Regions from separate parts of the Bacillus sp. CGMCC 1.60114 genome, predicted to be linked through region 2. Evidence: riboswitches for the same ligand, from Rfam matches in the RefSeq annotation. Region 2 holds a riboswitch; the other holds the start of a gene.
The links. A riboswitch is a leader RNA that binds a small molecule or an ion and turns the genes downstream of it on or off. The one in region 2 is predicted to bind FMN.

Region 1 (10,860 bases), on a different contig from region 2:
AAAAGATATTCGAGACATTTTAAATCAGCAGTGGCAAAAAGATAAAACACGTATGCTCCAAATCTCTGGCATCACGTACAAATGGGACGCTAACAAAGCAGTTGGTGAAAAAGTAATTGATGTAAGCTTATCAAACGGCGAAGCCCTTGTTGATTCGCAAACATATACTGTCGTAGCGAATGCCTTTTTAGCTTCTGGCGGGGATGGTTTTGTGTCATTTAAAAATGGAAAAAATACAGAAACAGGACCAAATGATTTAGATGCATTAGTAGATTATGTAAAACAGGCAAAATCACCAATTGAAGCAAAAATTGAAGGACGTATTCAAAAAATAAATTAGCAGTTATAATATACAACTTTCATGAACGGAAGAAAGCAAGTTCTTACAAGCAGTTCTTCTTTTAGATTTTACTGACTGCAAATAGCATAATAAAAGCGGGTAATCCCGCTTTTATTATCTTTCGCAATGTCTTTCTAAATATTCTTTCAACGCAATTTCTACAAGCTTAGACTTGTGTATACCATTTCTAAGAGACAAAAAATCTAATTGTTCTAATACTTGTTTAGAAAGAGAAAAGGTACGTTTTTTTTTCTCTCCTTGTTCTACAGACATGACACACATTCCATATTCGCGTTTTTGCAACAACTCATAAATATGTTGCAATTGCTCATAAATGAGACGCTGATAATCTATTTTTTCCTGCTGTAGACTCACAGCTTCTTTTAATTGTAAATGACGAGGCTCTTCTCCTTCTCCAGCAAATACCCTTTTTTTCTGCTCACTATCATATTCATATCCGAGCAATCGTAATTTTTTTGATAGTGTATATGGACTCATCTCTATTCGTTTCGCAACAAGTGCTATTGGTTCATAATTATTTAAGCGATCAATAATTTCACCAATCTCCACCTCTTCCCTCCTCTCTCTAAAACATAACGTGAAACTTTTACCTTTAAGCATTTTACTGCTCATTCATGCGGGATAAAGTTATTATGTTATGATACAATGATTTCTTATTAGTATATGATGAAAAAACGACACCGTTCACTATATTGTACTCAAAAGGAGGTCTCTCATGTTCAGTCGCAGCAGCACCCCCTCTTTTTACGATAAAAATAAGCAATTGCTTTCAAATAGCATTGCTACAATTGAAAATGTTCTTATAAACAATCGCAAACAATCATTGCTCATTCGTGGACAAGATCTCGAACAACCTCTTTTATTATGCTTACACGGTGGGCCAGGAATGGCTCATATTGGCTTTGCACGCCATTTCCAAGCAGAACTTGAGAAACATTTTATTGTTGTCAACTGGGATCAACGCGGAGCGGGAAAATCCTTTTTATGGCGAGATTTCAAAGAATCACTAACAATTGAGCAATTCATTTTAGATACACATGAAATAATTGATTACCTTCTAAAAAGGTTTCATAAACAGAAATTATTTCTTCTTGGGCACTCTTGGGGCAGCATCATTGGATTATTTGCTGCACAGCAATCTCCCCAATCCATCGAAGCCTATATTGGAGTTGGTCAAATTGTGCATATGAAACAAAATGAGGAATTACTTTTTGAACATTTAATTCAATCCGCAAAGTATCACGGACATGGCCGGGCGCTCACTTCTTTAAAAAAGCTTGGAAAACCACCATTTCTAGATAAAAGACGACTGCTTATTCAAAGGAAATGGCTTGGTATCTTTGGCGGTGCTATTCGACATGGAACATTTTTTTCTTTCATTCGAAAAGGGTTTTTATCCCCAGAATATACGTGGATAGATTGGATTAAGTTTTTCAGCGGAAATATGAATTCCGGAGAATTATGGAAGGAAATGTTGACGATTGATTTCTTTTCACAAATTCCAAGCGTTTCGTTTCCTGTCTATTTTTGTTCTGGTCGCTATGACTATCAAACACCTTATGCACTTGTGCAACAATATTGTGATGTTCTGCACGCGCCTATCAAAAAAATGATTTGGTTTCCTAACTCAGCCCATTCTCCACACTTTGAAGAACATGAGCGTTTTGCAGAAACGTTACTCGATATTAAACAAGAACACTTCATACTGCACCCTTGAGTACTTCGACTTGTTCTATATTTCATGAACAGGATTGTGTATCGCATGAAGCATGTTTTTTGTTCAAAATAAAACTTCTGTCAATCGGATTCTTGCTGCCTACAAATAGAAAAATAGAAAAAGGTGCATGTTCTCATGCACCTTTTATCCCGCTATTCGCGGGCAGTAAGACCCCCACCTCAAGAGTCAGAGAGAAGCAAAGAAGATAGGTGGGGGATAACTGCTGGCATGCGCCCGATTGGTGAGAGCTTTCCGTCAGTGGGGGAGAAAGCCCCCCACTGACGGAAGTTTCACTTTATTTTGTTGATTCTCTCTCAATTAAAACGAAATCCAAATCAGCTACCTCTTGGTTATATTCCACCTTTTTTATTTTTGCAATTAACTTATGAATTGCATGTGTTCCTATACTTGTTATCGGCTGGGCAATTGTCGTTAAAGCTGGTGTAGACCACTCCCCTTGTACTATTCCACTCAAACCAATAACTTGTAAATGTTTCGGGATGGAGATATAAAGTTTTTGTGCCGCACGAATAAAGCCAATCCCTACAATATCGCTACAAGTAACAATACCATCTATGTATGGATGTTTTTGTAATACCTGCGCAGCTATCTGTTCCGAATCTGTCTCTTTCCTATGCATTTCTATAACTCGGTAAGATATCTTCTTGTCCCAAACAGCATCTAAAAAACCAGTGAAATGTTCTTCCATCGCTTCATTACTTGTATCTTCATGGACATAAGCAAGAAACTGACATCCTTTCTCTTCTAAAACAGAAACAGCTTGTACCGCTGCATTATAATACTGTAAAGAACCCCCCTCGGCCGAATCTACAATTACATACGGAACTGATACTATTTCTCTTTGCAAACTTTCATATACATCACGTGTCATAATAACACCAGCAATGTTATTTTGTTCTAATACATCCATGTAACCACGCTTATGTTTCATACTGCATACAATAATTTGATAGCCTTCTTTGTAAGCTTCTTCTTCAATAACTGTAAGTAATAGTAAGAATGCCGGGTCTTGTAAGTCAGGCACAAGCAGGGCAATCATCATAGAAGATTTTTTAAATAACGCCTTGGCCACCGCATTTGGTCTATATTGCAACTCCTCAATTGCTTTCTTCACTTGTTTTACCGTATCTTCATGTACATATCCTTTTTCATTTAATACTCGTGAAACTGTTGCGACTGAAACTCCTGCCAACTTTGCAACATCTCGTATCGTTGCCACATCTTCACCCCTCAGCATGGAAATGGTTTACAATTTTACCGTAAAACAAAATAAAGCTAACGTCAAGATTATTGTTGTATATTTCTGAAAATTGTTACATAAAAAGAAGTGCTTACACAGCACTCCTTTTCTCCTTCAATTGCTTGTCTTTTATCGCAAATGCTTTCTTCAACATTGGCGGTGTAATCATCGTTGTCAAAATAACAACAATAACAATGGCTGTAAAGTAATCTTGCGCTAATAATCCTGATGCCAAGCCTTGTCCTGCAATAATCAAGGCTACTTCGCCACGTGAAATCATTCCAGATCCAATGATTGTAGAAGACTGTAAATCAAAACCTGTCATACGTGCTCCAAGACCACAACCAGCCAATTTCGTTAACACAGCAATTATTGTTAAAATGACGATAAACCAAACTTTATCTCCAATTCCTGCAAACGTAATATTCATTCCAATACTTACAAAGAAAATAGGAACAAACATTGCATAAGCAATTGGTTCTACTTTCTTTTCAACTTCATGTTTATAATCTGTTTGAGAGATAGCAATCCCTGCCGCAAACGCTCCGATAATTCCCGCTATTCCTAGTAATTCTCCAAAATAAGCAAAGGAGAAACAAATAATAAGGGCTGCGCTAATAATAGATTCTGACACACGAAGTGGAGAAAGTAAGCGCATGATCATCGGAACGCCTTTCCATCCGATTAGGATAATGGCCGCAAAGAAGACAACCTTTTTCAAAATAACCATTGTTAAATTCACATCATCTGCACCTAAAAAACTCATGGCAAATGCAAGTAAAATAACAACAAGGATATCATCAAATACAGCTGCGCCAAGCATTGTTGTACTTTCACGCGTTTTCATTTTCCCTAAATCCCGAAGCGTTTGCACAGAGATACTAACGCTAGTTGCACAAAGAAGTAAGCCTAAAAAGACAGCATTCGCTTGTTCCATTCCAATCACAAGTCCGGCAACATAACCACCTAGAAACGGCATAATAATCCCACCAACTGCTACTGCTAAAGAAGAATTACGATTTTCATTTAGTTCCTTTAAATCCGTTTCTAAACCAGCCATAAACATGAGGAGAATAACTCCAACTTCACTTAATTGCTTCAGTAAATCCGTATTATCAATTAATCCTAATACTGCCGGACCAATCATAATACCAACTATAAGTTTTCCAAGTACAGACGGTTGCCCTAGCCTGACACTTAAATCACCTGCAAGCTTTGTACTTAGCAAAATTACTGCTAATTGAAAGAAAAATATCATCTCATCTCTCCTTTTCTTATCTTTCTCATTGGAATAATTATAATTATATATGTTTTATATTAGTCTGTGAAATTATCAAATTGGCCACTTTGTGCAATTATTACATTGATTTTCAATCAATAAATTCCTGTTGAAAAAAAACTTCCTATTTATAAAATAGAGTTATTTTTCCTAAGTAATCCTTTAATTAATCTTACATATTTTTTATCAAATTTAATTTTAAGTAAGATTTTAGTCTATGAAGTCAATCTTCTTTTTCTTTTTTATCCTTCTTTTTGCCTTTTTCACCTTTTTTATATTCTTATGATACAATGTATTTATCATATGTACTGTAGCTTGGAGGATGGGGTATGAGAGCGTTTTTGAAAACATTATTGACAATAGCAGGTACTCTTATTGGGGTTGGTATTTTCTTCACGAGTAAAGTCATGTATTTAAAGAAAAAAACAGAAGAAGAAATTTTAGAACGTGAAACAAAACAGCATTTTCGCTTAGAGGATTTTGAATCTCTCTCGAAAGAAGAAGTATACCTCTCTTCGCAATTTGGTTATAACATTCATGGTTACTATATTCCTACTAGCCATTCAAATAAGTTTATGATTTTTTGCCACGGTGTAACCGTCAACAAAATGAATTCCATAAAATATGCAAATTTATTTTTAAACAGAGGCTTCAATGTATTTATTTACGATCATCGTCGTCACGGACAAACAGGAGGCAAAACAACAAGTTACGGCTATTATGAAAAACACGATTTAAAAACGGTAGTAGATTGGCTCAAAAAACGATTCGGTTCAAATATTACACTTGGTATTCACGGTGAATCAATGGGAGCTGCAACATTATTACAATATGCAGGGGTGGTTGAAGATGGGGCTGATTTTTACATTGCCGACTGTCCATTCTCTGACTTTTACGAGCAACTTCAATACCGTTTAAAAGTTGAGTTCCATTTGCCAAAATGGCCTCTTTTACCAATAGCTAATACACTTTTAAAAGTGCGGGATGGCTATACACTTCATGAAATTTCTCCGATTGATTGTGTGAAAAATATTAAAAATCCTGTGTTGTTCATCCATAGTAAAGAAGATGAATACATTTTATGCAAGATGACACAAGCATTGTATGAAGCAAAAGAAGGCGCAAAAGAACTCTTTATTGCCGAAAAAGGCGCTCATGCTTGTTCGTATGCAGAAAATAAAGAAGAATATGAAACAGCAGTTGACCAATTTTTAACAACATATGTAAACAAAACAAAAAACAGGCTTGCATAAGCCTGTTTTTTGTTTCGCTACTTTTGGATAGTAAGAGCTTTCCATCAGCTGGAGATAGAAAACTGATGGAAGTTTCATCTTATTTTAGAGATAGAACAATCGGCTCATCTTTAGCAAAATCAGGAGCGAATAATAATTCAGATTCCACCTCTTCTTTAGGCATTTCAAATATAATACTCGTTTGCACTGAATCGTATGATTTTATCCTTGTATCATGCAATATACTTGGGTTCCTTTTCGTTTGAACGACTCCGTATATCTTTCCAGTCGTTGAAATAACATTAAACTGAGCGGGTTTAACAACAATACTTTTGTTTCTACTGTTTTTTAAAGAAAAGTTTATAACAAGTAGCGTGTGGTTTTGTTTCGCAGTCCACACATCATAATGCACTACACGACTTATATTTTTAATATTAAATTCTATCTGATAAGCGGATAAAACCCCTTTGACACTTGATTTATTAACCTGTTCTTCTCTATTACACCCAGCTATACAAAAGCATATGATGATACTTATTATGCTCAATCGTTTCCGCAACAACTTCCACCTTCTTTTGCTGTTTCTATCGATTGTATGATTTACACATTGCGCATTTTTATGCATATGAAAGATCTAATCTATAAATAAAAATACAATTGAGTCACCCGCATGATTACATAAAAAAGGCAAACTCATTTACCTATGAGTTTGCCTTTTTCTTATCTCAGCCAACAGTAAAAATCATTTCATTAGAAACGAACACCTACTAATAGCAGCTTATGTTACGCCAATACGTCTGTAACTTGATCCATATTTTCAGAAATCCATTTTACCGCTTCATCAAGTGATAGGAACTCTGTTGTTTGAAATGTGACTTCATCTTGTAATAACCATACATCCTTCACTTCTTGCTGCACACCAGCAATCGACCAATGAAGTAAGCTGTATGGATGATTATCGTTTAAAAACGATACCCACGTTCGCTCTTTTGCAATGTTTTGTAATGTACGTAATTGTTTGTTCATGTTTATGTTCACCTTAATATTTTTTCAGTATATAACTTATTATATCATTTCTATTTTCTCACAAAAAGCATTGTTTCTAAACATTGTCAAGTAATTCTAGTAAGTATATGATAGACATAAGCGTTTGGTAAGGAGGTGTAACAATGGAGAAAGTACAAATTAAAGTAAATAATAATGGTTCGTTCCGTATTACAGGGGATGTGGAACTAATCGATGCTGAAGGGAATGTATTTCCAGCTAAACCGGCATTTTCTCTATGCCGTTGTGGATTATCCCAAAATATGCCGTATTGCGATGGTTCACATAAAGGCAAATTTGAATCTGTTGTACGTGCACCGAAAGAATAAAAAACACGCGCACAAGAAAATGTGCGCGTATTTTTTACATGCCCCCAATATAAAAGCCAGCAAAAGCGCAACCAATACCTATTACATTACTCATAACAAAATATAGTAATGCCTTTTGCCCTTCTCGTTTATGTATAAGTTGTATCATTTCTAGTTGATACGTCGAAAACGTCGTGAATCCTCCCATAAACCCTGTACCACATAACAATATCCACATTTTAGCTACTTCAGCACCAAATAACATACCGAGTAAAAATGAGCCGATTATATTTATAAAAAATGTTCCATATGGAAAAGCATTTCCGTACTTTTCTTTCGCTACAGTACTAATAAAAAAACGTGTAATTGCACCGAAAAAGCCCCCGATACCGACAAGTAGAATATTCATATGTCTCCTTCTTTCTTCAACCTGTGTTCATACAGCATATTCCCAGCATAAAATCCACTAAAAGCTAAAAGTAATCCCCCTATCATACTTGCGCCCACATATAAAAATGCCATTGTGAATGCTTCATGCCGCAACAACTTCATCGTTTCCACACTAAACGTTGAAAATGTTGTAAACGCACCAATTATTCCTGTACCAACAGCACTTATCATAAGCGGTGAAACTTGTTTCATCCGAAAAACAGACATCGTTAAGAATGCTAATAAAAAGCTACCACTCATATTGGCTAACCATGTTGCTAATGGAAAACCAGCAGAAGATGTTGGTTCAAGCAATTGGCCTACTCCATAGCGAGCCAAAGCTCCAATAATACCGCCTATTCCTACAGCAATATATTTTTTCATACTCTCACCTCGTTTTAAACACGATATAAAACCTTTTCTACACTAATATAGCAAATTAATCCCGCCGCTAATGCAGCTTTAGCTTCTCCTTTATTTTCACATAATTCTTCACATTAGAATATTTTTTATAGCCTTTTGTCTTTTTTGTGCTATAATGTGAGCAAACAGCATCCTTCGGGGTCGGGTGAAATTCCCAACCGGCGGTGATGAAGTTCACACTTCTAAGTCCGTGACCCGTTTTCAAGTTGAAAACGGTGGATCTAGTGAGAATCTAGAACCGACAGTATAGTCTGGATGGGAGAAGGATATGTTTTCTAGTACGTATAATAGGATACAACGTTTATTTCAGCATGTGTATTTGTATTGTTTATTTTTAAACATACACTTGTTTTCTTTCGTATACTATTTGTTTCTCTGCTGAAATAACGGGATAACACTAGCATGTGAAAAATTCGATATTTGCTAGGTTTCTTAAGCATACTCTCGTATCCTTCTTATATTTCTAGAAACATCGTCTCTCTCAACCCCAAGGATTATGTCCTTGGGGTTTTTTGATTTTTTTAGAGAGGTGAGTTTATGACAGATCAAGAATATATGGCACTTGCTTTGCAATTAGCAAAAAATACAGCTGGTCAAACAAGTCCTAATCCAATGGTCGGTGCTGTTGTTGTAAAAGATGGAAATATCATTGGAGTAGGAGCCCATTTACGAGCAGGAACTGAACACGCAGAAGTTCACGCTCTTCAGATGGCGGGTGAACAAGCTCATGGCGCAACAGTGTACGTAACATTAGAACCGTGCAGTCATCACGGAAAAACGCCTCCCTGCTGTGATTTACTTATAGCCAAAAACGTCAAACGAGTGGTCATCGCAGTACTCGATAGTAATCCACTCGTTTCAGGTCAAGGTGTCAAGCGTTTACAAGAGGCTGGAATTGACGTAACAATTGGTGTACTCGAAAAAGAAGCAAAAGAATTAAATCGTTACTTTTTTCACTACATGAAAACAAAGCGTCCATTTGTAACCTTAAAAACAGCAATGAGCCTAGATGGAAAAATTGCTACTAGTACAGGGGAAAGTAAGTGGATTACAAGTGAACCATCGCGGGCTGATGTACATCGTTATCGCCATACACACGATGCCATTCTCGTTGGTGTAAATACAATCATTACCGATAATCCGCATTTAACAACGCGCCTTGTAAATGGCGGAAAAAATCCGATTCGCATCGTACTTGATACGCATTTGCGAACTCCACTTTCATCTCATGTAATTACAGATGGAGAGGTGCCAACATGGATTGTTGTGGGAAATGGCGTTTCCAACGACAAAATTTCAAAATTCCAATCTGATATGGTATCTGTATTACAAATGAAGACGAGTAACATTGAAATAAACGAACTGGTCGATCTTCTTGGAGAAAAAAATATTCTTTCTCTCTTTGTCGAAGGCGGACAAACTATTCATGCAAGTTTCTTAGAAGCAAAATGTTTTCAGGAACTGATTACGTATATTAGTCCAAAACTAATTGGTGGTAAAGATGCCCCAACATGGTTTGGCGGAAATGGTTTTACAAAACTGCAAGATGCACTTACCTTGCATATTCAATCGATGGAACAAATCGGCGACGATATAAAAGTAGTTGCCACTCCAAGAAAAGAGGTGCCTTATGTTCACAGGAATTGTTGAGGAACTCGGAACGATTGCTACCATGCAACAAACCGGTGAAGCAATGCAACTTACAATTTCGGCACAGACAATTTTGTCAGACGTAAACTTAGGTGACAGCATTGCTGTAAACGGGATATGTTTAACCGTCACTTCTTTTACAACACACTCTTTTACCGTTGATGTCATGCCAGAGACGATGCGAGCAACTTCACTGCAAACTCTTAGCCGCGGTTCAAAAGTAAATTTAGAGCGTGCTATGAGTGCAAACGGCCGCTTCGGTGGACATTTCGTTACAGGACATATTGACGGTATTGGAACAATTGTTGATAAAAGGCGGAGCTATAATGCCGTATATTACAAAATACAATTACCAAATGAACTACTTCGCTATTGTTTACAAAAAGGATCTGTTGCCATTGACGGTACGAGTCTTACAATTTTTGGTGTTGATGACTCTTCTATCACAATCTCCCTCATTCCACACACGTTAAGTCAGTCAGTAATCGGAAAGAAAACTGTCGGCGATATCGTGAATGTTGAGTGCGATATGATTGGAAAATATATTGAACGTTTTATTACAAAGCCAGCACCTAAAAAAAGTTCACTTACAGAAAGCTTTTTACAAGACAACGGATTCCTATAAGGAGGAAATGAAATGTTTCATCGTATTGAAGAAGCACTAGAAGATTTAAAGCAAGGAAAAGTTGTCATCGTATGTGATGATGAACATAGAGAAAACGAAGGGGATTTTATTGCCTTAGGTGAGTACATTACACCGGAAACAATCAATTTCATGATTACACATGGGCGCGGTCTTGTATGTGTTCCGATTACAGAAGAATATGCCGATCGTTTGGAGCTAAAGCCAATGGTTTCAAATAATACAGATTCTCACGGCACTGCCTTTACAGTTAGCATCGATCACATTTCAACAACAACTGGTATTAGTGCTCATGAACGTGCAACAACTGTACGTGAGCTACTAAACCCAAAGGCGAAAGCAAGTGATTTTAAGCGTCCTGGACATATTTTTCCATTAATCGCAAAAACAGGTGGTGTTCTTCGCCGTGCTGGGCATACAGAAGCTGCTGTAGATTTAGCAACATTATGCGGTGCAGAACCAGCAGGTGTCATTTGTGAAATTATAAATGAAGATGGTACGATGGCACGCGTT
Region 2 (10,860 bases):
AGATTTTAATTGTAGATGATGAAGATCGTATTCGTCGTTTGTTAAAAATGTATTTAGAGAGAGAGCAGTACATCATTGATGAGGCTGACAATGGTGAGACGGCGTTAGAAAAAGCGTTGCAAAATGATTATGATCTAATTCTTTTAGATATTATGATGCCTGGAAAAGATGGTATTGAAGTGTGCAAAGGTATTCGTGAGAAAAAGGCAACACCGATTATTATGCTAACGGCAAAAGGAGAAGAAGTAAACCGTGTACAAGGGTTTGAAGTTGGTACAGATGATTACATTGTAAAACCGTTTAGCCCACGCGAGGTTGTGCTACGTGTAAAAGCTGTTTTACGTCGCTCAGTTACAACGACATTCTTTACGCAAGATACGACAACAAAAGATGTTACTGTATTTCCTCATCTCACAATTGATAACGATGCACATCGTGTTACAGCTGATGGTGAAGAAGTGAATTTAACACCAAAAGAATATGAATTATTACTATTTTTAGCGAAGGCACCTGATAAAGTATTTGACCGTGAGCAGTTATTAAAAGAAGTATGGCAGTATGAATTTTTCGGTGATTTACGTACAGTTGATACACATGTAAAACGTCTGCGTGAGAAGTTAAGTAAAAAGTCAGCAGATGCAGCGAAAATGATTGTAACTGTATGGGGGGTTGGTTACAAGTTTGAGGTTGTGAACGATTAATGCTTTGGAAAAGTGTAGTAGGTAAGTTATGGCTGACAATTCTCCTCCTTGTTTCTTTTGTACTTGGTTTCGTTGCCATTTTACTTTCACAGTTTTTTGATAATTATTACGTAACAACGGGAGAAACGAGGCTTACAAAAGTTGCAACGAGTGTTTCTGAATTAATAGAAGAGGGGGCGGATGAGCAGACGATAGAACATATCGCATATAAATTTGCTGATCCCCTTTCACGTATTATTGTTGTTAAAGATAATAATGAAATATCTGCCTCCCCAGCTCAACAAGGATTAGCAACATTAACACTAACTGATTTAAAAAATGATAAAGAATTACAAGCGGTATTTACAGAACGTAAAAATGTACAAAAAATTAAAAACGTCCCAGATGAAAAAAATAAGAAAAATCCTGAGAATGATATTATGATTGTCGGGGTTCCATTAAAGTCTTCAAAAGATGGTGCAGTCTTCGTATATCAATCGTTACAAGTACCAAAACAAGGAATAGAAAAATCGACGGATTTTATCTTTTTATCTGCAGGAATTGCGATTATTTTAACAACATTCTTTGCCTTTTTCTTATCAACACGGATTACAGCCCCACTTCGTAAAATGCGCGAGGTAGCTTTTGAAGTAGCGCGTGGGAAATTTGATGCGAAGGTACCAGCGGTTTCGCAAGATGAGATTGGTGAACTTGCAACAGCGTTAAATCAAATGGGGAAACAATTGAAGTTTAATATTAATGCGCTGCAACAAGAGAAAGAACAGCTTTCTAGTATTTTAAGTAGTATGGCTGATGGTGTTATTACGTTAAATCAAGAAGGAGAAGTCGTTGTAATTAATCCGCCAGCAGAGCGGTTCTTACAAGTATGGTATGAAGAAAAAGAGATAGAGTTAAGTGTGAGTTTGCCATCTGAGCTAGTTGAACTGTTTCATCTCGTTGTAGAAAGTGAACAGCAACAAGTTATAGAAATTAATTTAGAAAAAGGTAATTATGTTGTACTGATGACACCACTATACAATCAGACAAAGATTCGTGGTGCTGTTGCTGTACTTCGTGATATGACAGAAGAACGCCGTCTTGAAAAAATGCGTAAAGATTTTATTGCAAACGTATCGCATGAATTACGTACACCGATGGTTATGTTGCAGGGGTATAGTGAAGCAATTTTAGATGACATTGTTCAAACGAAAGAAGAAGTACATGAATTTGTGCAAATTATCTATGATGAATCTGTACGCTTAGGACGTCTTGTAAATGAATTATTAGATTTAGCTCGAATGGAGAGCGGTCACGTAGAATTACATATATCGGAAGTAGATATTGTTCCATTTGTTGAAAAGATTGCACGGAAATTCCAAGGGATAGCAAAGGAAAAAGGAGTGCAGTTAGTAGTTGATTTTCGTACTTCTATAGAGCAGCATTCTTTTGATCCAGATCGTATGGAGCAAGTGTTAACAAATTTAATTGATAATGCTTTAAGGCATACAAATGCGGGTGGTCAAGTATCGCTTATTATTGATGAGAAAAATAACGGAATTGTATTCGAAGTTGCAGATTCTGGTATTGGTATTCCAGAAGATGATATTCCATTCTTATTTGAGCGTTTTTATAAAGCGGATAAGGCTCGTACACGTGGAAAAACAGGTGGTACAGGGTTAGGGCTTGCAATTGCAAAAAACATTGTGCGAGGACATGATGGTAAGATTACAGTATCGAGTGTAGTAGATGAGGGGACAACATTCTCTGTATATTTGCCAACATAAAGTGAAACTTCCATCAGTGGGGATCTTACTGCCCGTGAATAGCGGAATAAATATGATGAAATTATATGTGAATTTTTAAGCTTATCTTTTTGATAAGCTTTTTTCATGACCAAAAAAAGGAATGTTAATAATAGTGAAGAATGTAAAAGAAAAAAGGAGAGAAAACATGAAACTGTATACAAAAACAGGCGATAAGGGACAAACGAGTCTTATTGGGGGGCGTGTAGATAAAGATAATTTGCGTGTAGAGGCATATGGAACAATTGATGAGGCGAATTCGTTTATCGGACATGCAATGATATTGCTAAACGGTGAATTGTTTCAAGATATTCATCAAGAACTTGAAAAAATTCAGCATGAGTTGTTTGATTGTGGCGGAGATTTAGCGATTGTGAAGAAAACAATTCCGTATAAAGTAACAGAAGACATGATTGCTTTTCTAGAGGAAAGGATTGATGTATATACCCAAGAGGCACCACCACTCGAGCGTTTTATTTTACCAGGGGGAAGTCAAGGGGCAGCTATTATTCACATTGCTCGTACTGTTACACGAAGGGCAGAACGTTGTATTGTTTCTTTGAAGAAACAGGATGAGATTAATGAATATGTTTTGCAATACATAAATCGATTATCAGATTATTTATTTGCAGTTGCAAGAGTTGTGAACGCTCGTGCTAATGTGAAAGATGTAGAATATGAAAGAAGTGCGATTGTATTTCGAGAAAAGGAGGAGAAGAGAGAGAAATAGGCTCTTTCTTTTTTTTGTATACTTTTTACTATAATTAACCACAATAGAGAAAGTGTGATTGTTATTTAGAAAACGGAGGATTCACAATGAAAGTTTTGAAAATCATTTTGCTTTTCTTTTGTGTCTTTTTTATAGCACAAACAGAAGGAGCCGCGGAAGAAAAGCGGTGGGCATGGCCAGTAGAGGGGAGAATTAGCGATTATTTTGGAACGAGAAATGGAAAACATTTTGGTATTGATATTGCTGCACCGATTGGCACTTCAATAGCGGCTATGCAAGATGGTATTGTAACAAGATCTTATTTTTCTGATAGTTACGGACATGTGGTGTTTATTAAACATGAAGATTATGAAGCTGTATATGCTCATATGAATAAACGACTTGTGAGCGAGGGAGATGTAGTTTCACAAGGGCAAAAAATTGGTCAAGTAGGGAATACAGGACAATCGAATGGTGCTCACTTACATTTAGAAGTTCATAAAGGGGCTTGGACGATAGCGAAAACAAATGCAGTGAACCCACTGCAACTAATTCAAGAAAAGCCTAACACGGTAGCATCCGCCTCTGTATATGTCGTACAAAAAGGTGATACACTGGTCAGTATTGCCAGAAAGTTTGGTACAACTGTTAGAGAATTAAAAGTGAAAAATCGCTTGCAAAAAGATACTATTTATCCGACGCAAAAATTACATATTAATTGAAAAAGAGCTAGGAAAACTAGCTCTTTTGCTTGTTACCAGAAAATAAAGATACATGCAAATCCAGTAATTATTAAATAGCTATAATAATAAAACACTTTAGCTCGCGTTTTTTCTTTTGTTCTAAATAAGACAAGAGTAGGTTCAATAAGACCGATAACGAAACAAAGAAGACCTAGCAACATACAGCCGATAGACAGCGAATACAAAGCAATTTGAATTTGAAATGGGAGAATAAATTTTAATAAAAATGCAATAAGTACGGTATAGCAAATAGTCCCAATATACATATTCAATGTTGTATTAGATCGATAACCAGGCAGTTTTTTTAAAAATGGTCTGGAAACAATTTCTGTTTCTAAAGATGTATACGTTTGAATAATTTTTTCTGCTTTTTTTCCTTGATGAAAAAGAGAAAGAATCCAATTTCGTTCTCCTTGAAAAACGAATTGAGTTTTTGTTAAATAATGATCAATTTTGACTTTTTTCCAGCTTTTCCATGGATGTCGTTCGCAAAGTTTTAGTTTACTGTCTAAATTTTTATCGTATTGATATACGCTAATGCCATCTTCATCAAAAGTGGCATAATATGTATCTCTTGAGAATTTACCTGAATCAAGAAGACAATAGAACAGCAATTCCTTTTTTAAATAAAAGTATTCTTTGCGAAGATTTTTTTTCATAATTTCTCGAATAGGCTGTTTTTTTTCTTTACTCATGACATTTCCTCCACTGTAAGAAAATGCTGTTTTTCTTAACAATATCATATCTTATCACTTTCATGTATAAATGACTAGAGAATTGTGAGCAAAAAAGAACAAACACGAAAATTTGTTCTTTTTTGTCATATTATTTACTTATTGTTAGAATAGCATGCAATTATGAGGAGTGAATGAAAAAGAATCATTTTCATTCACATTGTTTTAAAGTTGTTGTATAATGATGGAGAAAATAGAATATCGGTCTATCTTCGGGGCAGGGTGAAAATCCCGACCGGCGGTGATGAACATGTATTTTTGTTCTAAGCCCGCGAGCCGTTAAGGCAGGATTTGGTGCGATTCCAAAGCCGACAGTACAGTCTGGATGGGAGAAGATGGAGGTTCGAGCGTTCAAAAAAGTTAAATGTTTGAACGTCTGTTTGATGTGCCTAAAATTTCTCCCTTTGCGTTTCGGATGCAAAGGGTTTTTTCATGCAAGAATATATTTAGGCATAGCAGAGCCTTTCCACTTTCCATGAGATGATCGATGGAAAAGGAGAGAGAAACATGAAACAAAAGATGAGTGTAGTACAAATGGTGAGCGTCGCGATGCTGAGCAGTATTGCATATTTACTAATGATGCTGGATTTTCCATTTCCGGGATTCCCGCCGTTTTTAAAAATTGATTTTAGTGATGTTCCAGCTTTAATTGCAGCCATTATTTTTGGGCCAATTTCAGGTGTAATTGTAGAAGCGATAAAAAACGTTCTATATTATGGGATTCAAGGAAGTTTAACGGGTGTACCAGTAGGAGAAGTGGCGAATTTTGTAGCTGGATGTCTCTTTATTCTTCCAGCAACTATTTTATTCCGTAAACATCGCACAGTTAAAAGTTTAACAACTGGATTGATGTTAGGAGTAGTTTGTATGTCACTTATTATGAGTGTACTCAATTATTTTATCATTTTACCAGCTTACACTTGGTTCTTAGGTCAACCTGCTATGTCTAACAGTGTAATGCGTCAAACAATTGTAGCGGCAATTTTACCTTTTAATTTAATTAAAGGAATTATAGTAACAATTATTTTTGTTCCTTTATTTTCTCGATTGAAAGTATGGGTATTTGCGAAAATGAAAAATGCATAAAATAGAAGGTTTTGCATCAGTAGAAGATTTTTCTGCTGATGTTTTTTTATCCCGCATTAACGGGCAGTAAGACCCCACCTCAAGATTCAGAGAAAATCGAAGAAGATAGGTGGGGGATAACTGCTGGCATGCGCCCGATTGGTTCAGCTAACCATCAGTGGGAGATGAAGCCCCCACTAATGGAAGTTTCACTTTATCTAGCATAAGGAGCAGTAAGAGGCTGTTTGGTGGGGCTGACCATTAAATTTAGGATGAGTGACTAGTGAAAGTTGCGCTAAATAGAAGAAAATAAAGTGTAAAAAAATAACCCTCACATTTGAGGGTTATTTTTTGAAGTCAACAATGAGACTATTCAAATTTTAATGCGTCACCGTCGAATGCTTCATCTGCCACTTTGATAGAATCAGTTGGGCAACCTTCGAATGCATCCATCATATCATCGATTAATACATCTGGAATTTCAACGATACCTTGGTTATCGTCTAGTGTTACGAATGCAATACCTTCATCATCGTAATCATAAATATCCGGTGCAGCTGCTCCGCAAGCTCCACATGCAATACAAGTGTCTTTGTCAACGATTGTGTATTTTGCCATTTTTGTATACCCCCTAAATAATATGTATATGTATATAAGAACACTGATGAAAAATTATAACCTTATTGTAAAACGGTTTTTGAAACTTTTCAATACAAAATTATAATGATAATTCTTATCAATTGAGTATGTCAACTAATTTCTATAGTTGTACATGAAATTTTAAAAATATCTAAATAAGATGCATTTTGTTACAATAAAAGTAGAAGTAGACTGAAAGGGTGAAGAAGTGTTGCAGCTACAATATACTGTATTATACTGTTTAAAACAATTAAAAGGTGAACGAACGGTTTCTTCTATTTATCACCTTTTAAAAGGGAAACGTTCTTCACAAACATTGCAAGATGGAAATATGTTTCATCTTTCCTTTTTGTTTAGTGTATATAAATCTTTAAGACGTCATGATTATGATAAACAGATTGAAGCATTATTAAACAAGCAACTTATTACATGTTTGCATGAAAATACTTACATTTTATCTGAAATGGGAGAGAAACAAATAAACGAATGGGAAAAATTCTTTGCTTTTCCAAAATATTTACATGGTTTGCAATATGGTGAACTTGGGGAGAGTTTTTGGAGAAGGTTATCTTTGATTGTGCAAACTGTATCTCATTTGCAACAGAAACATGTAAAGTTTCTTCCAATTCAGCAAGATACGGAAATCACGATGTGGGTAAAACAATTTATTATGAATTCTTCTGTTTCAAGAGGACAACTAGCGGAACAGTTATATAAAGAAATAAATGAAATATTAATCCATAGTACCTCTCTAGAAGCAACTATTTTCGTATATCGTCTAACGGGATATCATCGTATCGGTTATACAACAGATCAACTTGGAGATATGATGAAGCAAGATGCATTTCGAATATATCTTTTATTTTGGGGAACGATTCATTTCATTATTCAACATGTACAAAATCACCAGCGAAAGTTTCCATTATTGGCACAAATTATTGCGTATCCAAATGAAAAAGCAGATTTATTTAGTATATCAACACAAAAAACATATCAATTATGGAAACAAGGACGTACTATGGAGGAGATTTCCAGGATACGAAAATTAAAGTTTGCGACAATTGAGGATCATATTGTAGAAATTGCACTGAGAGAAAAAGAATTTCAAGTGGAGCAATTTATAGAAAAAGAAAAAATGAAGCAAATACAGAAAATGATTGAGGAGTTACAAACGCGGAAGCTGCGAGTCTTGAAACAAGCTGCCGGAGAGCATGTTTCCTATTTTGAAATTCGTCTTGTATTAGCGCGAGTAGGGGGATTACATGAAGCTTGAAGATATTTTATATCAGTGGTTTGGGTACCGGACATTTCGGCCAGGGCAAAAGGAAGTTATTGCAGACGTATTAAATGGAAATTCTGTTGTAGCGATGCTGCCGACCGGAGGAGGAAAATCGCTTTGTTATCAGCTTCCAGGACTTATACAAGATGGAACAGTACTCATTGTTTCACCGCTATTGTCATTAATGGAAGATCAAGTTACACAGTTAAAATACATGGTGAAAGATAAAGTTATTGCCTTAAATAGTTTTCGAACAATGACAGAGAAAAAAAAAGCTATGCGACGGTTACATTCCTATAAATTTGTATTCGTGTCTCCTGAAATGTTGCAATCGGATGCGTTACTAAAAGAATTAAGAAAAATTCGTATCTCTTTATTTGTTGTGGACGAAGCGCATTGTATTTCTCAATGGGGATATGATTTTCGAACAGATTATAAAAAGCTAGATCAAGCTATTGCATCGATGGGCTATCCCACGGTTCTTGCTTTAACAGCTACTGCTACAAAAGAGGTATTACAAGATATTATTGAAAGTTTAAGTTTGAAAGATGTGAGGCAACACTTACATTCGATTGATCGTCCTAATATTGCGATGAAAGTAGAATTTGTACAAACCATTCAAGAGAAAAAAGAAATGCTGTTATCTCATGTGAAATATTTACAAGGTCCTGGTATTATTTATTGTTCGAGTAGAGCTTGGACTGAACGTCTTGCAGCGTATCTACGGAGTGAAGGTATTGAAGATGTTGCGCATTACCATGGCGGGATGGAACATGAAGAACGCATGTTAATTCAGCAACAGTTTATGAACGATCAACTTCAACTTGTTGTGTGTACAAGCGCATTTGGTATGGGGGTAAATAAACAAAACACGCGTTATATTATTCATTTTCATTATCCGACAAATATAGAGTCTTATTTGCAAGAAATCGGACGTGCAGGTAGAGATGGAGAGGCGAGTATTGCCATTTTGCTATGTAGTCCGCTTGATCATGAGTTGCCAATCTCCATTATTGAAGAAGAATTACCAAATGAACAACAAATACGCTTTTTATTTTCTTTATTACGAGAAACAATGGTTCAAGCCCAAGTATTACCGTTAGAAAGTGTAGAGGGAATTTGCTACAATGCAGCAGGATTGAGTGAACAACATTGGCGATTCGTTCGGTATCATTTTGAAAGGATGAAAATCATACAAAATAGGGAATTAATGATTGAATCTTTATCAGATGAAGTGGCGCAGAAGTTAATTACAGAAGTGAAAATTCGGCTTTATAATAAGTATGGTCAACTAGAAACAATGAAAGAATGGATGCGACAAACAAATTGTAAAAGAGAGTCGATTCTTTCCTATTTTGGATATGCAAAGGAAACACAGCCGAAAAATTGTTGTAATTATTGTGGGATTCATATAGAAGATTATAAAAAAAGACAAGCAAGACAATCTGTTTTCGACTATAATTGGAAAACAGAGTTGCAATTGCTCTTCGGATTCAGAACGGAGGAATGATGCATATACGCAAGATAAGTATTGAAGACATGAGTATAAAAGAAATCCGACTTAATTTATATATTACACAAGCAATTATTATATGTATTGGGATACTATTAGCGTATATATTATTTCCGAGTATGGACACATTTCTAGCTTTATGGAAATGGGATTTTTCATCTATTGTTCTAATAGGTGGGGGAGTTGCTTGCATTATCATTTTACTTGATTATATTGCGATGCATCTTTTGCCTGAATCATGGTTCGATGATGGTGGAATTAATAATCGTATGTTTCAAGGGATGTCTGTTTTTGGTGTATTTGTTGTTACACTTTTAATTGGAATAGCAGAAGAATTTTTATTTCGTGGTGTAATACAAACGTATTTTGGCTTAATTTTTGCGAGTATTGTATTTGCGGTTTTGCATATTCGTTATATTACTAAGCCGTTTTTATTTTGTTTTGTATTGATGATTAGTGTTGTATTTGGATATGTGTTTCAATGGACAGGTAATTTATTAATTACGATTTTTGCTCATTTTTTAGTCGATTTCATAATGGGGTTGCAATTAAGGAACCCAACGGAAGGTGGTGGTGACCAATATGACGAGGCAGACAATGGAATTTGAAGAGGATTTAAAAGAATCGACGCAAACAAAAGAAGAGGGTTTACCGCCACGTAGTGAAGTTCATAAAGACAAGAAAAAATCAAAATTTAAAATAAAACACTTTTTTGTTCGAGTCTTAACAGTGTTATTTATTCTCCTACCGATTGGGGTTTTGTGGTATACAGAACGTTATATTGAGGGGAAGAAAGCAGAATCAAGTGCGAATTCTGAAAAAAGCGCATTTGAGGTTATCTTTTTTGATTCAAAAAAGAAGACAGATAATGAATCAAAATCATCACAGGCCTTTCAGTTTCATACAGTGAAAGAGGGAGAAACACTCGAAAGTATTGCAAAAAAATATTTTCCGAATGAAGATGGGATACCGATTATAAAGAAATATAATGAAATAGCAGAAGGGTTGGAACCAGGGCAAGTGTTAAAAATTCCGGTGAAGATAGAATCAAAACAGAAAAAATAAAGCGAACCTTCCATCAGTGGGAGGTTTTTCTTCACTTGCTGGGGTGATGTGTTATTATGTGGTTAGATTTTGTTAAGAGGAAAGATGAGGAAAATGTATGACATGGGGATTACTAAGTTGTTTCATATTATGCATTGTGATTGTTTGCTTCGTTATGATGTATAGAGAAGCGATGCGTGATACATTGTTAGAACAAACCGTATCGTTTGTGGATTTTCCAATTAGTTTTGGGGAAGTACGAATTTTTTTTATTTCTGATATTCACAGAAGAACGATTTCTCAATCCTTAATACAACAAGTGAAGGGGAAAGTAGATCTTGTTATTATAGGTGGAGATTTAGCTGAACAAGGGGTACCGTTATCTAGAGTAGCTGATAATGTTAAACGGTTAAATGAAATTGGACAAGTGTATTTTGTTTGGGGAAATAATGATTACGAGATTGATTTTCACGAATTAGATGCGTTGCTTCTTCAAAATAGAGTGAAAATTTTAGACAATACAGGAGTTTTATTTGAATCAGAGTTTGGAGAAAAGATATGGTTACTAGGTGTTGACGATGTGAGTTTGAAGCGTGATCGTCTAGATTTAGCGTTAGCAGATTGTGAAGAAGATGGATTTCGTATCCTTGTG

Region 1: linked by a shared signal. The riboswitch ahead of ribD (bifunctional diaminohydroxyphosphoribosylaminopyrimidine deaminase/5-amino-6-(5-phosphoribosylamino)uracil reductase RibD) and the one ahead of ACFQZ1_RS06500 (ECF transporter S component) in region 2 are both predicted to bind FMN.

Annotation. Positions count from the first base shown of each region.
Region 1 is NZ_JBHTHG010000117.1:31,307-42,166, reverse strand. Features, by position in the region: gene ACFQZ1_RS18740 (bifunctional metallophosphatase/5'-nucleotidase) at 1-340, shown strand, start outside; gene ACFQZ1_RS18735 (ribbon-helix-helix domain-containing protein) at 455-910, opposite strand; gene ACFQZ1_RS18730 (alpha/beta fold hydrolase) at 1,077-2,078, shown strand; gene ACFQZ1_RS18725 (LacI family DNA-binding transcriptional regulator) at 2,374-3,318, opposite strand; gene ACFQZ1_RS18720 (cation:proton antiporter) at 3,431-4,597, opposite strand; gene ACFQZ1_RS18715 (alpha/beta hydrolase) at 4,948-5,871, shown strand; gene ACFQZ1_RS18710 (DUF4352 domain-containing protein) at 5,951-6,409, opposite strand; gene ACFQZ1_RS18705 (DUF2552 family protein) at 6,634-6,876, opposite strand; gene ACFQZ1_RS18700 (CDGSH iron-sulfur domain-containing protein) at 7,020-7,223, shown strand; gene crcB (fluoride efflux transporter CrcB) at 7,258-7,611, opposite strand; gene crcB (fluoride efflux transporter CrcB) at 7,608-8,015, opposite strand; FMN riboswitch at 8,182-8,325, shown strand; gene ribD (bifunctional diaminohydroxyphosphoribosylaminopyrimidine deaminase/5-amino-6-(5-phosphoribosylamino)uracil reductase RibD) at 8,592-9,704, shown strand; gene ribE (riboflavin synthase) at 9,685-10,329, shown strand; gene ACFQZ1_RS18675 (bifunctional 3,4-dihydroxy-2-butanone-4-phosphate synthase/GTP cyclohydrolase II) at 10,342-10,860, shown strand, end outside.
Region 2 is NZ_JBHTHG010000012.1:90,371-101,230, reverse strand. Features, by position in the region: gene resD (DNA-binding response regulator ResD) at 1-701, shown strand, start outside; gene ACFQZ1_RS06520 (ATP-binding protein) at 701-2,464, shown strand; gene ACFQZ1_RS06515 (cob(I)yrinic acid a,c-diamide adenosyltransferase) at 2,631-3,212, shown strand; gene ACFQZ1_RS06510 (peptidoglycan DD-metalloendopeptidase family protein) at 3,299-3,913, shown strand; gene ACFQZ1_RS06505 (hypothetical protein) at 3,946-4,629, opposite strand; FMN riboswitch at 4,873-5,009, shown strand; gene ACFQZ1_RS06500 (ECF transporter S component) at 5,176-5,754, shown strand; gene ACFQZ1_RS06495 (ferredoxin) at 6,103-6,351, opposite strand; gene ACFQZ1_RS06490 (YpbB family protein) at 6,584-7,645, shown strand; gene ACFQZ1_RS06485 (RecQ family ATP-dependent DNA helicase) at 7,635-9,161, shown strand; gene ACFQZ1_RS06480 (CPBP family intramembrane glutamic endopeptidase) at 9,161-9,772, shown strand; gene ACFQZ1_RS06475 (LysM peptidoglycan-binding domain-containing protein) at 9,747-10,229, shown strand; gene ACFQZ1_RS06470 (metallophosphoesterase) at 10,327-10,860, shown strand, end outside.